DNA from 4 places in the Psychrobacter sp. CCUG 69069 genome. Region 3 is predicted to be linked to each of the others. Evidence: predicted binding sites of a transcription regulator. Region 3 holds the regulator's gene; each other region holds the start of a gene.

Region 1 (3,694 bases), on a different contig from region 3:
GTACATTATCGCTGTAATGAAGACGACAACTGGCACCCTGATATCGAAGATATCAAATCTAAAATCACCGATAAAACCAAGGGTATTGTGGTCATTAACCCCAATAATCCAACGGGTGCCCTTTATAGCGATGACGTACTCCGACAGATTATTGAAGTCGCTAAAGAGCATGACTTAATCATCATGGCCGATGAGATTTACGATCGCATTCTTTATGATGATATGGCCCACACACCAATGAGTACCTTAACCGACGATGTGCTTGTCCTCTCCTACAATGGTTTGTCAAAATCGCACCGTATCGCTGGGTTTCGCGCGGGCTGGATGATGGTGTCAGGTCGCAAGCAACACGCGGCCGACTTTATTGAGGGCTTAGATATGCTGGCCTCTATGCGTCTGTGTTCCAACGTTCAGGGTCAATATGCCATCCAAACGGCGATGGGTGGCTACCAAAGCATGAAGGATTTGACGTCTCAAAAAGGTCGCCTGTATAAGCAGCGCGAAATGGCAGTATCACGCCTTAATGCCATCAAAGGTATTTCTTGCACCATGCCGCAAGGCGCGTTTTACTGCTTTCCCAAGATGGACCCTGAGGTTTACCCTATTGAAGACGACATGGACTTTATGATGGATTTGCTGATTGAAGAAAACGTCTTAATGGTACAAGGCACAGGATTTAACTGGGACAAGCCCGATCATTTCCGCTTGGTCTTTTTACCAAACCTTCATGATTTAGAAGATGCAATGGATCGTTTAGACCGCTTCTTTGCCAAAAAACGCCAACAATTTGGTACCGATTAAACGTGAAACTGACATAAAAAAACGCTTATCGGTATGATGCCGATAAGCGTTTTTGTGGTATTCAGTTAGCCCATAAATCTATGGGATGCTGCGTTTTTTAAAAGATCTGCTTGAGTACGACATAACTGATTGCAGACATGGTAGCGGCTGCAGGAAGCGTAATCACCCAAGCTAAGCCGATTGGCTTCATCAGTGCCCAGTTGGTATCTCTATTAACAATACCGATGCCCAGTACTGCGCCAACTAATGTGTGAGTACTCGACACTGGCAGACCCATCGTCGATGCTCCCATAACGACAGCAGCAGCCGCCAGTTCAGCTGAGAAGCCGGAAGCTGGATGCATCTTCGCTAGATTGGTACCCACCGTCTGAATCACTTCTTTACCGATGAACCAAAGACCGACGATCAGTGCCACACCAAAGGTCAACATGACAGCGGGAGGAACGGCAGCTTGTGAAGCGATCTCATTGGTACGAATAACGTCCATAATGGCTGCAAAAGGACCAACGGCATTGGCAATGTCATTCGACCCATGACTAAACGCAAAGGCTGAGGCGGTAAAGACCTGCATCCAGCTAAACATAATAAAAGTCGCCTTAGTAAGGTCTTCTTTATGTTTACCACGGATAGTCTTGGTGTAGATAAAGGTAGCCAGCCAAACCAGCGCAGCAATCATCCCCATGATCAAAAAACCCTGCAACGTCGTCAGATTGTTATTGACGTTTTTGAGCCCTTTAAACACGACTAGAGAAGTCATGACCGCCCCGCCCAATGCTGCAATGATAGGCACCCATTGCTTCAGGGCTTTTAGGGTATCAAGGTTAGTGCGCTCGTTCTCGATTTCATAAAGCTTTTTATAATAGTCAGTTTCTAGGTCTTCAACGACGCAGTCATCGTCTTTATAAATCTCTTGATCGCGTAACATGGCGGACGTATAGGCCAGTTGTTCTGACTCTGTCAACCCATCCAAAAACTCTTTATGATTTTGTTTTAAGACTTTTTTATTGGCTTTTAGCTCACCAATATGCGCCTCTGTTCTATCATTATACTCAATGATGTTTTTCTTAATTTGTCCGTACAGCACATAGGCCAATACACCACCCAATAGTGGCGACAATACCCAAGAAATAGCGATGGTGCCAATGGTGCCCCAATCAACGGTAGAAAACGCTGTAGCGCTCCCGCCCAAATCAAACCCTAGAACGATAGAACTACCAACGACCCCGCCGATAATAGAGTGGGTGGTCGATACCGGCAACCCCTTGCGCGTAGCAAACAGCAGCCAAAACGCGGCCGCAATAAGCGCTGAAAGCATGACATAAATAAACTGATTGGGTGTGACTGACAAACCATCTAAATCAACGATACCTTTACGAATCGTGTCGGTCACCTCACCACCTGCCAATACGGCCCCCGATACCTCAAATATCGCTGCCACCCCTAATGCTTGAGGAATGGTTAATGTGCCTGCACCGACTGACGTACCAAAAGAGTTGGCGACATCGTTACCACCAATATTGAATGCCATAAAGACACCAAAAGCGGTTGCTACAATAAATAGCGTCGTCTGTTGACGCATTGTGTAATCTAGACCCCACCACAAAAAGTAGGCGGTCATCGCAATCAGTAAAATGGCAAAAAATAGATTTACTCTCATAGAGCCGATTGATTTGGTCGACTCTGTAGAACTGCTGCTAATACCCATACGTTGATACGTCCTGCGTAAGCTGATTGAAATTATATGCGGTTGATGACATGGCGTTGCTATTGATACTGCTGATTATGGCATGTGACATTAAGATGGCGTATAGCAAACGCGCAACGTGCTTTTTAAATAGTGTCTTTTCTCACGACTGTTTTGATGTCCTACCCGTGCGCTCTTAGCTACTCTTTAACATTTGATTTTACTGATAGGCAGCAGATAGCGTAAAAAAACATCATTCAACATGTCACAAAGCCGCAAGTGCTATTGCCAAATCATCTGATTACAGCATCTTGCGGCTTAGATTTTTTATAGTGATAATTTTGGTATTGATAACTGGCACTGTAACAAGCTTTGTTCAAGTTGTTAAGACATGCGTGTTTAACGACAAGCATACTCTGCTTGCTAAGTGGGTTTAGTACTTAGTAGAAGCCAATAACGCGCCTATTATATTAAATATAAACACATAATGCATGATGATATTGCGATATTTGTAACTGCCCGTGTGTGACCCAGATAATACCGTGGCTCCACTCTCTATGAAATGCTCATGGAATAGAGTTTTTGCATAGACTCTTGGGACGTTAATTACTCGTTTTTTTTATGAAATTGTATAAATCACTACAAGCATTTACTCATCCATAGTGCGTTAGCTTTCATGCGCTGCAGATAGTTGCTTAATCGCATGGTCTAAAACCTCTAAACGTGCCTGACGTTTTTCATTGGTTGCTATGACGCACCAAGGGGCATTTTTTGTATCGGTACGTGCCAGCATGTCAGCTGCTGATTGCACATACTCTGACCACTTATCACGATTACGCCAATCATCATCCGTTAACTTAAATTGCTTATGCGGTGTGTTTTGACGCGCTTTAAAACGTTTAAGCTGTTCTTGTTTGTCGATGGCCAGCCAATATTTAATGACTATTGTACCAGCTTTGGTTAAGTCCGCCTCAAAACGATTGATTTCATCATACGCTCGCTGCCACTCCGCACTACTTGCAAAGCTTTCGATACGCTCAACCAACACGCGCCCATACCAAGTACGATCAAAGATGGCGATGCGACTGATGCGATCTGTCTGCTCATTGGGCAATCTTGTCCAAAATCGCCACAGATAAGGATGCTGTGCTTCATATAGCATTGGCGCCCCGATATTATAAACTTGATATTCGCGTGGGTCGAGCGGCG
Region 2 (3,694 bases), on a different contig from region 3:
TCTCTCAAAGTCTGTCGAACCTAAATCAAACCTAAGAAGTCCATCTCAGGCCTATCGATTGCCCGCTTTATTATCCATGCGCATCAGCATCAGCTTAGCCAGAGACAGCACGATGAAGGTAATGACAAATAGGATTAGACCTAAGTGTAGTAAGGAAGCCAGATGTAGCTCACTGGACGCTTCTGCAAACTCGTTGGCCAAGGCCGACGTAATCGTCACCCCAGAGGTAAACAGACTTGGACTGATATTAAAGGCGTTACCAATTAAGAAAGTCACCGCCATCGTCTCACCCAGTGCACGGCCTAAACCCAAGATCACACCGCCGACGACGCCCGCTTTTGTATAAGGCAGGATAATTTTAAACATCACTTCCCACGTCGTGGCACCCATACCGTAAGCCGACTCTTTGAGCAGGTCGGGTACGACAGAAAAAACGTCCCGCATGGTAGCGGCGATAAAAGGAATAATCATGATGGCGAGCACCAATGACGCGGTAAACATCCCCAGTCCCATTGGCGCACCTGTAAAGAGCTTGCCGATAATAGGCAAAGGCCCTACGTGCTCAATGAACCATGGCTGAATGTGATCGCCAAAAAAAGGCGCAAATACAAACAATCCCCACATACCATAGATGATAGAGGGAATGCCTGCCAATAATTCAATGGCGATACCGAGTGGTTTCTTTAAGAACTTTGGGCACATCTCGGTCAAAAATATCGCGATACCAAAACTGATTGGCACAGCGATAACAATAGCAATAAAAGAGGTGACTAACGTGCCGTATATAGGCGCTAGTGCACCGTATTCATTGCCTACCGTATCCCAGTTATTACTGGTATAAAAGCCCAAGCCAAACTCTTGAATGCTCGGCCACGCCCCGATGATTAAGGAGACTAAAATGCCGCCTAAAGATAAAAGCACCAGTAGGGCAAAAGCCTTGGTAGCGTTGACAAACAGCGTGTCGTAACGTTTTTGTTTGGCCAGTTGGGACCTTAAGTCATTCATAAGTGTCTCAGCATTGAATAGAGTGAATTCAAAAAACCAGTGTGTTCATTCAGTTTTATGACAACAAACTTCAAATGTTCTTTAAATTTGCTGTGATAAAACCCCTCAAACCACTACCGAAGAATAGTGATTTGAGAGGAAAATGAGCAATTATTAACAATAGATAGAATAGTGAAGTTACTGCGCAGGCTTATATACCGGCTGTCCATCACTGCCCTTTACCTCGTTCCACTTTTCTTTGAATAAAGCCACGGCGGTATCAGAGAAAGGCACATAATCTAATGCCATAGCGTCATCATCGCCTTGGGTGTAGGCCCAATCAAAGAAGTTCAATACACCAGCGACCTGCTGTGGATTCTCTGGCTGCTTGTGCACCAAGATGAAGGTTGCAGCAGCGATTGGCCATGCTTGCTCAGTCTCAGAATTGGTGATGACTTTATAAAAGCCTTCTTGTTGTGACCAGTCGATATCACCCGCTGCGGCAAAAGTTTCTGCAGAGGGTTGTACGAAGTTGCCAGCTGCGTTTTTGAGAGCCGTGTGTGACATGTCGTTTTGCTTAGCGTAAGCGTATTCCACATAGCCGATCGAGTTTTTCATGCGGTTGACGTAGCTTGAAACGCCTTCATTACCTTTGCCGCCAGCACCAGTAGCAGACGTCGGCCATTTGACTGTCTTATCAACGCCAACCGTGTCGCTCCAGTCTGGTGAAACTTTGGCAAGGTAGTCAGTAAAGTTAAAAGTCGTACCTGAACCGTCTGAGCGGAATACGGTGGTAATCGCCGCATCAGGTAAGCTCAAATCTGGATTCAGTGCTTTGATGGCAGGGTCATTCCAGTTATTGATTTTACCCAAATAGATATTGGCTAAAGTTTCACCATCCAATTTCAGCTCGCCTGGCTCAACACCATCAATATTGACAATGGGTACCACGCCGCCGATGACCGTTGGGAATTGAATAAGACCCGCTTCATCCAGCTCTTCAGGTGTCAAAGGCGCATCAGACGCCCCAAAATCGACTGTTTTTGATTGAATTTGTTTGATACCACCAGAAGAACCGATTGACTGGTAGTTAACTTGACCACCAGTCGCAGCGTTGTAGTCGTAAGACCATTTGGCGTAGATAGGCTGCGGGAATGAAGCCCCTGCCCCAGTGATATTCATGGCGATATTTTCAGCAGACTTAAAACCTGTGCCAGCAGCAGGGGTTGCCTGAGTCTGAGTGGTGGTTTCCGTGGTTGTGACAGCGCTGCTATTATCAGCAGCTGGCTCTGACGTATCGGTCGATTTGTTACACGCCGTCAGTGCTAAGGTACAGCTGACGGCCACTGCTAATAACGAATAACGCATGTAGGACTCCTGAAGTTTAACAACGGTACAAAAAGGCATTGTGTGCGACATGGGAGCTATGTTGCCAAATCTTTATGACAGTTTAATGACAACCTCTTGAATCTTTCATGCGCTTTACATAATATTTGGATACCCTACCTACCGTCTATTCAAGTAGATCCTTGCCCTCACTGGTCACTCACTGGTTCTAAGGGCTTATAGTCGTAGAAACATCAAACTGCCAGTATAAAGCCTGACATTTCTGGCCAAATACCATTAGCCGTTAGGATAGAATTTTGCTAGTATGGAGAGGATTTACAACACTGACAGACTCGGGGTGCGGTGTAGCATTGGCCTACTTTATTAAACTTGCTTTCTTAAAGTAGTCGCCTTGATACATTCGCTGAGAGATCACCCGCCGAACCTGATGCGGTTAGTACCGACGCAGGGAAGTCTTAAGCACTTTGTTATTTATGACAAAGGACGCGTAGAAATACATTTGTATCATCACTACTGTCTTAATATGCGTAACGCATGTCCAGATACGAGAGAGGATATAAAGCTGCGTCCAATATTTGATGACCATCACCTGTGACGATATTTTTTGGTCGCAGCCGTGTACTCATAATATAAACTTGTCTAGATGATGGAGACTTGCCCCCGCAGCTACTGGCGGTGTTGCTTTTATTCAAAAACCAACACGCTAGGACAGCATATGACTATCTCAGACACCACCGCAATGACACAACAGGCTCAAACGCCTAACCCAGCCCATCACACACCGCTTACGTCAGAGTCCGCTGACGCCACCACTGTCAAATCAGACAAAAAAGCAGACGCTCTAAAAACGCCTGCCCACCGCGCGGCAAGTGACGCACGCTTCGAAGAAGACGCCCGCGACCTGCATCGTATCCTACCTGCCTCCCGTAAGGTCTATATCGAAGGCTCAAGACCTGATATCCAAGTACCCATGCGTGAAATCAGCTTGGCTGATACCCCTGTTGGCGGCACCGGTAACAAAGATGGCGAACATAACCCACCGTTTTATGTGTATGACACCTCAGGCGTCTATACCGATCCCAATGTTGATATTGACCTCACACGCGGACTGCCAAAGCTGCGTGAAAACTGGATAAATGAGCGCGGTGATACCGAACAACTAAGCGGGCTGTCTAGCTCATACGGGCAAGCGCGTGCTCGCGATATCAGTACGGCCAATCTAAGGTTTGCTCATATCGATAAACCACGTCGCGCTAAAACGGGCGACAGCTTGTCAGGAAATGTCACGCAAATGCACTACGCGCGTCGCGGCATCATCACTCCTGAGATGGAATATATCGCCATTCGCGAGACACAAAAGCAG
Region 3 (3,694 bases):
GGCTCAGCTGCTTCGCGTGGTTGATCGTTTATTACCATTTTTGCTAAACCTAAATACCAATGGCAAAACGTGGATTGAGCTTGGCGTCACGCGCACACAAGTGGCGGGCGCCCATGCGTTTATCAAAAACAGTTTCCCAGCCATTCATGACTGGCTGTCAAAAAATATTGAGTACGCGACCCAGCAAGGATGGTTGATTGATGAGTAAGTGGATAAAATCTCTATAAATGACAGACACATAAAAGCCCAGTAACACGTCGTCATCCACGTAGCACTGGGCTTTTATGTCGTGATTACAGAGCAAGCTTATTTGCTATTAGTGACCCCTAATAACTGTCCCATTTTTACAAAACTGTTGGCTTGCATCGTCTCTTGCCAGTCAGCTTTTGCCGCTTTTGGTAGCACGACAATAGCAGTGGAACCCAGATAAAAACGCCCAAGCTCATCCCCTTTCTCAAAACGCATATCGTGATTCGCTTCTTGTATGTCCTCAGTACGGGCGATCTTGCCTGTCGCCACTGTCTCAATACCAGCGACGATCATCGCGCCAACCATCACAACGGCCGCTTTGCCATACTGGGTATCAAACATACAGACCAGACGCTCATTACGCGCAAACAAGTCGGGCACGTTAGCAGCGGTGGTGGTATTGACAGAAAACAGCGTACCAGGCACATAGCGAGTCTTGGTCAATGTACCCGCAAATGGCATATGGACGCGGTGATAGTTACTGGGTGCTAGATAAACGGTCGCAAAACTCCCATCGGCAAAATAACGACCATCTTCGCTATCAGCCAGTAATTGCCCAACGTCATAATAGCGCCCTTTTGCTTGAAACACTTTATGGTCGTCAATCTGTCCTAGTTGAGAGATAATACCATCAGCAGGGCTGACAATGCCATCAGCCGTGCTGTCGATAGGGCGTGCATCTTCTTTTAACTCACGCGTAAAAAAATCATTGAAGCTCTCATAAGCGTTGAGACTTTGGCGCTCATACTCATCCAAGCTGACATTGTAGGCTTTGGCAAAGCTACGAATAAAGGTACGTTTGACATAAGGATGACGGCTGGCGGCCAAACGCCCTGCGACTTTACTCAGCTGCTGCTGCGGGACAAGCTGTTGTAAGGTGGTGAATAAATTCATAATAAGGCTACCAAAATAAAGTTTAGTGTAATCATTAATAGGCAAGTGAATGGCTATATTTTATCATGGACAGCCGTGTATTGTATGACCATAATCTGTAAGGAATCAGTAAATGAAAGCACTTATACAACGAGTACACTGTGCTAGTGTCACCGTCGATGAGCATTGTGTGGGTAGCATCGAGCAGGGGGTATTGGCGTACATTGGCTTGGGTCCCGATGATACTCTCCAAACCGCGCAGCGCATGATTGATAAAATCCTGACGTATCGTATTTTTGAGAATGACGACGATCCTGCCAAATACGGTAAACTGGATAAAAATATCCAGCAAGTGGGTGGTGGATTGTTATTGGTGTCACAATTTACCTTGATGGCAAAAACAGACAAAGGTCGCCGTCCTGACTTTGGCGGGGCAATGCCACCTCATGCGGCACAGGTCTTATTTGCTCAATTGGTCGAGTACGCAAAGACTCAGCATTCTACCGTTGCTACTGGTCAGTTTGGCGCTGACATGCAAATTGAGAGTATCAATGATGGACCGATAAACTTTTTATTAGATATAAATTAAACCACCGCAGTGCTTTAGAGCATGAGAAATTTAAACAATCATTGTCATTAAGCTGTCACAATTAATCCGTTTAATAGATAGAAGCTGACGAGTATGTATTGTCTTTTCACCTGCTAAACTTTGTCCTCTAACACTGAGATGCCACATGTACAATGAGCAAATTTTGATTGTTGAAGATGAACCTGCCATTCGTGAGATGGTCGTCATGACATTGGAGATGGCTGGATTTGATAGCCTGCAAGCCGCTGATGTGTCCGAGGCGCACCAGCAAGTGGTTGACCACAGGCCTGCGCTGATTTTGTTGGATTGGATGCTACCTGGCGATAAAAGTGGTGTGGATTTTTGTCGCATGCTCAAAAACGATGAGTTGCTCTCTGAGATACCAGTGATCATGCTAACTGCCAAAAGCGAAGAAGACAGCAAAGTGCATGGCCTCGATGCGGGCGCCGATGATTATATGACCAAGCCTTTTTCTACTCGTGAATTGGTCTCTAGAATCAAAGCGGTATTACGTCGTAGTAATGCACTCAGTAGCGACAAGTCTATCGAAATCGGAAAACTAAGCTTAGATCCAAAAAGTCAGCGTGTGACCGCTGCAGGTAGAGTCATTGACGTTGGACCTACTGAATATCGATTATTGGCGTTTTTTATGAGTCATCCAGAGCGTGCTTATACGCGCACACAGTTGCTGGATCAAGTATGGGGCGGCAATGTTTATATTGAAGACAGAACCATTGATGTCCATATCAAGCGTTTGCGTACATTGCTGCGCCCTCACGATTGCGATACTTTGATACAGACTGTACGCGGTACAGGCTATCGACTTTCTAGCCTTATTGAGCCAAATTAAACTGGTATAAGCCATGTTAATCTAAGGCAATGGATAGTGGTAAGGATGAGAAATGGACAAGATGGCACCCATACAAAATAAGCAAAATACATTAGAGTCGATCTCCCAGCAGAATACAGCGGAGCAACTGCAAAAAATCAGAAGCGCACTACGAGCACTACGAGATGCGGTGATTTTGCTCAATGATAACGATGGTCTAGAGTGGTGGAATCAAGCGGCGCAAGATTTGCTATCGTTGCAGCCCATTGATAAAGGTCAAAGTATTTTTGATTACATTACGGTACCTGAATTTCGGCAGTATTATAAAAACACCACGTTGCCCAACGACGGTGTGCATCTCGAGTCGTGGCGTGATCCCAGTCGTTATTTAAAATGTGAGATCACGCCTTTTGGAGATGAGAAACTGCTGTTTATTTATGATGTGACCCGCTTGCGGCATTTAGAGCAAATGCGTCAAGACTTTGTGGCCAATGTCTCGCATGAGTTGCGCACACCATTGACCGTGATGATGGGTTATCTAGAAAACTTTTCAGATCAGCCAGATATGCCACCGAAGTGGCGGCGCGGCTTTGAGCTGATGACCCAGCAGACTGCGCGTATGAATAGAATTGTAAATGACTTACTGCTGTTGTCTAAGATAGAGATTGAAGAGTCTCACGAGCTCAATTACATAAATATGACCAAGCTGTTGACCAATATCTATGACGATGCGCAGGCTTACAATCAAGCCTACAAACACATCATTCATCTGCATATAGACACTTATGATGGGCTATATGGGTCAGAGATGTATTTGAACAGTGCGTTGTCCAACTTGGTGATTAATGCGATCAAATACACACCGAAAGGTGGCAATATTACCATCAGTTGGACGCGGACGGCGAATGGTTGTCGATTTGCTGTCGAAGATGATGGCCTTGGTATCGCACCTCAGCACATTGCCCGTTTGACAGAGCGCTTTTATCGTATCGATAAAGGTCGCAGCCGTGCGACAGGCGGTACGGGGTTAGGGTTAGCCATTGTAAAGCACGTCTTGCACCAGCATGAAGCACACTTGCAGATTGACTCAGTAGAAGGGGAGGGTTCGACATTTAGCGCGGTGTTCCCAGCAGCTTGTGTGCGCTCTGCGTCTA
Region 4 (3,694 bases), on a different contig from region 3:
CGCAGACGTTACTTTTTTTGATACTAGCGGCTCAGCGATGTTGTCTGACTGAATGGGGTCAGGAGACTCAGGATTCGCAGGTTCCAAGACGTCAGCGTGCTCTGCTAACCAAGCCTCTGCCAACGTATCAACGGCTACCGTTGTGCTCTCTAATTCAGCAGAGCTAGACTCGGTCGTAACTTGGTGACGACTGTCACTGTATGCCAAATCATCAACTGATGGCTGAATAGTGTTTGTCTGTGGATTCACAGCTGATTGAGCCGATGCCAGCTCTGCCTCTGGGGTGAGTGTGGACGCTAGGGCAGCTTCATTTGTTGATTCAAGGTCGGTATCATTAGAAACTAAAGTGTCAGCATCGGCGCGATTCACACGACGAGCGCTATAACTCGTTTGCTCGCTTGCTAACAAATCATCGACGGTACTGGCGTCATTCCACGCAAAGCTTGGTTCCACTTTACGCACAGGCATCATAGTAGAACTCGATGACGCCGAGGTGTTCGTGGGGGCGGTAGTACTGTCCGTAGTACCACTGGTCGTCATATCACGAGCCATAGTGCCGCTAGGGGTCATGGCTACTGTGTTTAAATAATCGCTTTTTCCATTACTAGACACAGCGGTTTGATCAGAGGTAGTAGCTTGTGTCGCTGTCGCCATGGACGCTTTCACACTATCAGCAAGCCCAGAGTTTACTAAAAAATCTGACAACGCATTGCTGAACCGACCGCTGTTATCTACTGTTTTAGCATGATCCGCTGTCTGTAGCTCAAGTGGTAATTGTTCGTACTCTGACGCCTCTTTTTTTGTATGATCTTTTACTGTACTTTCATCATCGTTCTCGGAAGCGTTATTTTCTGGCGTGGCTAAGGTATTGTCCCTGTCTTTATTTTTTACACCAGCACCGAGCCATGATAGCGCCGTAACCTTGCGATAGATCGTCAGCCAATGAATGTTAAAGGCAAAGGTGGCGGTAATAATGACAAATACTGCCAAGAAAAGCGCACTCCCCCACTGTGATAACAGCTGCGCCAAACGCACTTGTAATTCAAGGCCGATAATACCACCCGCCACACCTTCAAGCTCAGTCGATGCGGGATTGGTAATCTGCTGGATCAAAGACACAAACTGGGCAAATAAAGCACTGGCACTTAATAATAAAAACACATAAGCAACCAAGCGCATGAGCCAAAACGTTGGCTTATTGTCCCACCAAATAAGAATAGACTCATAAACCACAAACGCCAGAATCCACCATGCGCCAAAACCAAAGAAGCTATAGAGCAAATCAGACAACCACGCCCCAGTTTCACCGCCCATATTATTAATCGTCGTCATATCACTACTGATGTGCGACCAGCTAGGATCATTGCCTGTGTACGTCATCAAAATGACAAACAGGTAAACGGCCAGTATCAACCCAAGGAGGGTAAATATTCCCTTTTTTAAATACTCAATAAGCGGTGCTGATATCACGTAAGATCTGCCTTGTTATTAATACTAAATGGTCGTCTGCGCATGACTAAGCCTAATCATGCTGACATAAAGTGCTGACATAAATATACCTGGCTAAGTGTTTAAAGGCCATTATCCCTCCTAACAACGATGGATAACCGTTATTTTTTAGACACGACCACACTTGGCATAACTTCTTATAATAACAAATACATAGGTACAGTGGCGACAGTCTTCTAAAGAAAGCGTGCAAGAAAGTAAGCCAATATACGATTTAGACACAAAACACGAGCTGCTCGTCAAAACCGCTGACAGGATACTTTAACAATTTTTCGTAAACCTATCGTGAGTTCAGTATAAAAGCGATACAGTGGGACTGGTTGAATTTTTTGCAGCCTCTGTCTGCGCAGGCAAGCACGCCAGAAAAATTTATTCCAGTTCCACGTCAGAATATGATGTATCTGTTTTATTTAGAATTGACTATATAACATAGCCACTATCCTGTTAGCTATGTTTCAAAATCCTCTTTCAAGACCCACATGCTTTAATTCTAATGATACCTGTGTTTGTTTTAGCAAACTTGCACTTTTTGCCATATGCCCTTATGTTATTATCACACAGCAATTAGAAAAACCATATTCGTCACAACTTTTGAAGAGTATCTTTTATTCTACTAATAACTCACATTTTTCATTCTTATTTTTAGCAAGGAACAACTCATGGTATCTGCCACTACAGCTCCACGTCACGAAAAGCTCATTATTTTAGGATCAGGCCCAGCCGGTTACTCCGCTGCCGTCTATGCGGCACGTGCCAATCTCAAGCCTGTCATGATCACAGGTATGGAAGTGGGTGGACAATTAACGACCACCACCGAAGTCGATAACTGGCCAGGCGACGCTCATGATTTAACGGGGCCTGCTTTAATGGAGCGTATGAAAGCCCACGCCGAACGCTTCGGTACTGAATTGGTCTATGATCATATCAATGACGTGAATTTGAATGAGCGTCCTTTTCAGCTATCAGGTAACAACGGCGACTACACTTGTGATGCCTTGATTATCTCAACAGGGGCATCTGCTCAATACTTGGGCCTAGAGTCTGAAACCAAATTTAAAGGTTTGGGCGTATCAGCTTGTGCCACTTGTGATGGTTTCTTTTATAAAGACCAAAAAGTCGCCGTCATTGGCGGTGGTAATACCGCCGTCGAAGAAGCGTTGTACCTTTCTAACATTGCTTCTGAGGTCACACTAGTCCATCGCCGTGACAGCTTGCGTTCTGAAAAAATCCTACAGGACAAGTTATTTGAAAAAGCCAAAAATGGTAATGTCAAAATCGAATGGAACCATCAAGTAAAAGAAGTGGTCGGCGATGACATGGGCGTTAATGGCGTGGTCATCGAGTCTACGCTAGATGGTAGCACCAAAACACTAGAAGCGATGGGCATGTTTGTTGCCATCGGTCACAAGCCCAACACTGATTTGTTCAAAGGTCAGCTCGATATGAAAGATGGCTACCTTATCGTCAACAGCGGCTTAAATGGTAATGCCACCCAAACCAGTATGGCAGGGGTATTTGCAGCCGGTGACGTCGCAGACCATGTGTATCGTCAGGCCATTACTTCTGCTGGTACGGGCTGTATGGCAGCGCTTGATGCAGAGAAATATTTGGACGCCATTGGGGAAGCCAATGCGTCTGATCACACGTATGCGTCAACGTTGACTGCTGATCAAGAAGACTAAATGGCTAACTTATCACAGTATAATGATCATCCCATCACGCCTGAGGCTCTAAAGAGTCTTGGGCGTTATGACTTTCCTGATCCTACGTCTATCGATCCTGAGGGGCTTGGTATCGTCGCTATGGGTGGGGACTTAGCGCCCGACACCCTGATTTCTGCCTATGCGCAGGGGCTGTTTCCTTGGTTTAATGAAGATGAGCCCATCGCTTGGTGGTGTCCTGAACCAAGATGTGTGATGGTGCCAAGGGACTATCAGCCGAGTAAGTCTCTGCGTAAGCAAGCCAGTCGCGCACGGTGGCAGCTGACCCTAAACCACGCTTTTGCTGAGGTGATCCATGCTTGTAGTTTACCCCGTAGCGACGGACTACCTGAGGGCGAGCATACATGGATTCATGAAGAGATGATTGCAGCGTACACTGAGCTGCATTCTCAAGGCTTTGCCCACAGTATCGAGGTTTGGGATGATAAAGGACAGCTGATCGGCGGGCTTTATGGATTAAAAAT

What was found. Region 3 encodes PhoB, which activates phosphate uptake and scavenging genes when phosphate is short. Its sites were predicted from a motif close to TGTCATNAANCTGTCATAA; they were not measured.
Region 1: DVY93_RS01790 (inorganic phosphate transporter) is a predicted target of PhoB. The motif match lies at 2,592-2,610, and genes of this name have one in related genera.
Region 2: pstS (phosphate ABC transporter substrate-binding protein PstS) is a predicted target of PhoB. The motif match lies at 2,425-2,443, and genes of this name have one in related genera.
Region 4: DVY93_RS12445 (DNA translocase FtsK) is a predicted target of PhoB. The motif match lies at 1,522-1,540, and genes of this name have one in related genera.

What each region holds. Positions count from the first base shown of each region.
Region 1 is NZ_QQAI01000001.1:434,759-438,452, forward strand. It holds gene DVY93_RS01785 (aminotransferase class I/II-fold pyridoxal phosphate-dependent enzyme) at 1-801, shown strand, start outside; gene DVY93_RS01790 (inorganic phosphate transporter) at 899-2,506, opposite strand; gene DVY93_RS01795 (ATPase) at 3,153-3,694, opposite strand, start outside.
Region 2 is NZ_QQAI01000002.1:220,065-223,758, forward strand. It holds gene pstC (phosphate ABC transporter permease subunit PstC) at 52-1,005, opposite strand; gene pstS (phosphate ABC transporter substrate-binding protein PstS) at 1,183-2,352, opposite strand; TPP riboswitch at 2,655-2,799, shown strand; gene thiC (phosphomethylpyrimidine synthase ThiC) at 3,047-3,694, shown strand, end outside.
Region 3 is NZ_QQAI01000007.1:100,070-103,763, reverse strand. It holds gene DVY93_RS06705 (HD domain-containing protein) at 1-208, shown strand, start outside; gene asd (archaetidylserine decarboxylase) at 307-1,143, opposite strand; gene dtd (D-aminoacyl-tRNA deacylase) at 1,256-1,711, shown strand; gene phoB (phosphate regulon transcriptional regulator PhoB) at 1,857-2,561, shown strand; gene phoR (phosphate regulon sensor histidine kinase PhoR) at 2,614-3,694, shown strand, end outside.
Region 4 is NZ_QQAI01000003.1:87,108-90,801, reverse strand. It holds gene DVY93_RS12445 (DNA translocase FtsK) at 1-1,470, opposite strand, end outside; gene trxB (thioredoxin-disulfide reductase) at 2,169-3,191, shown strand; gene aat (leucyl/phenylalanyl-tRNA--protein transferase) at 3,192-3,694, shown strand, end outside.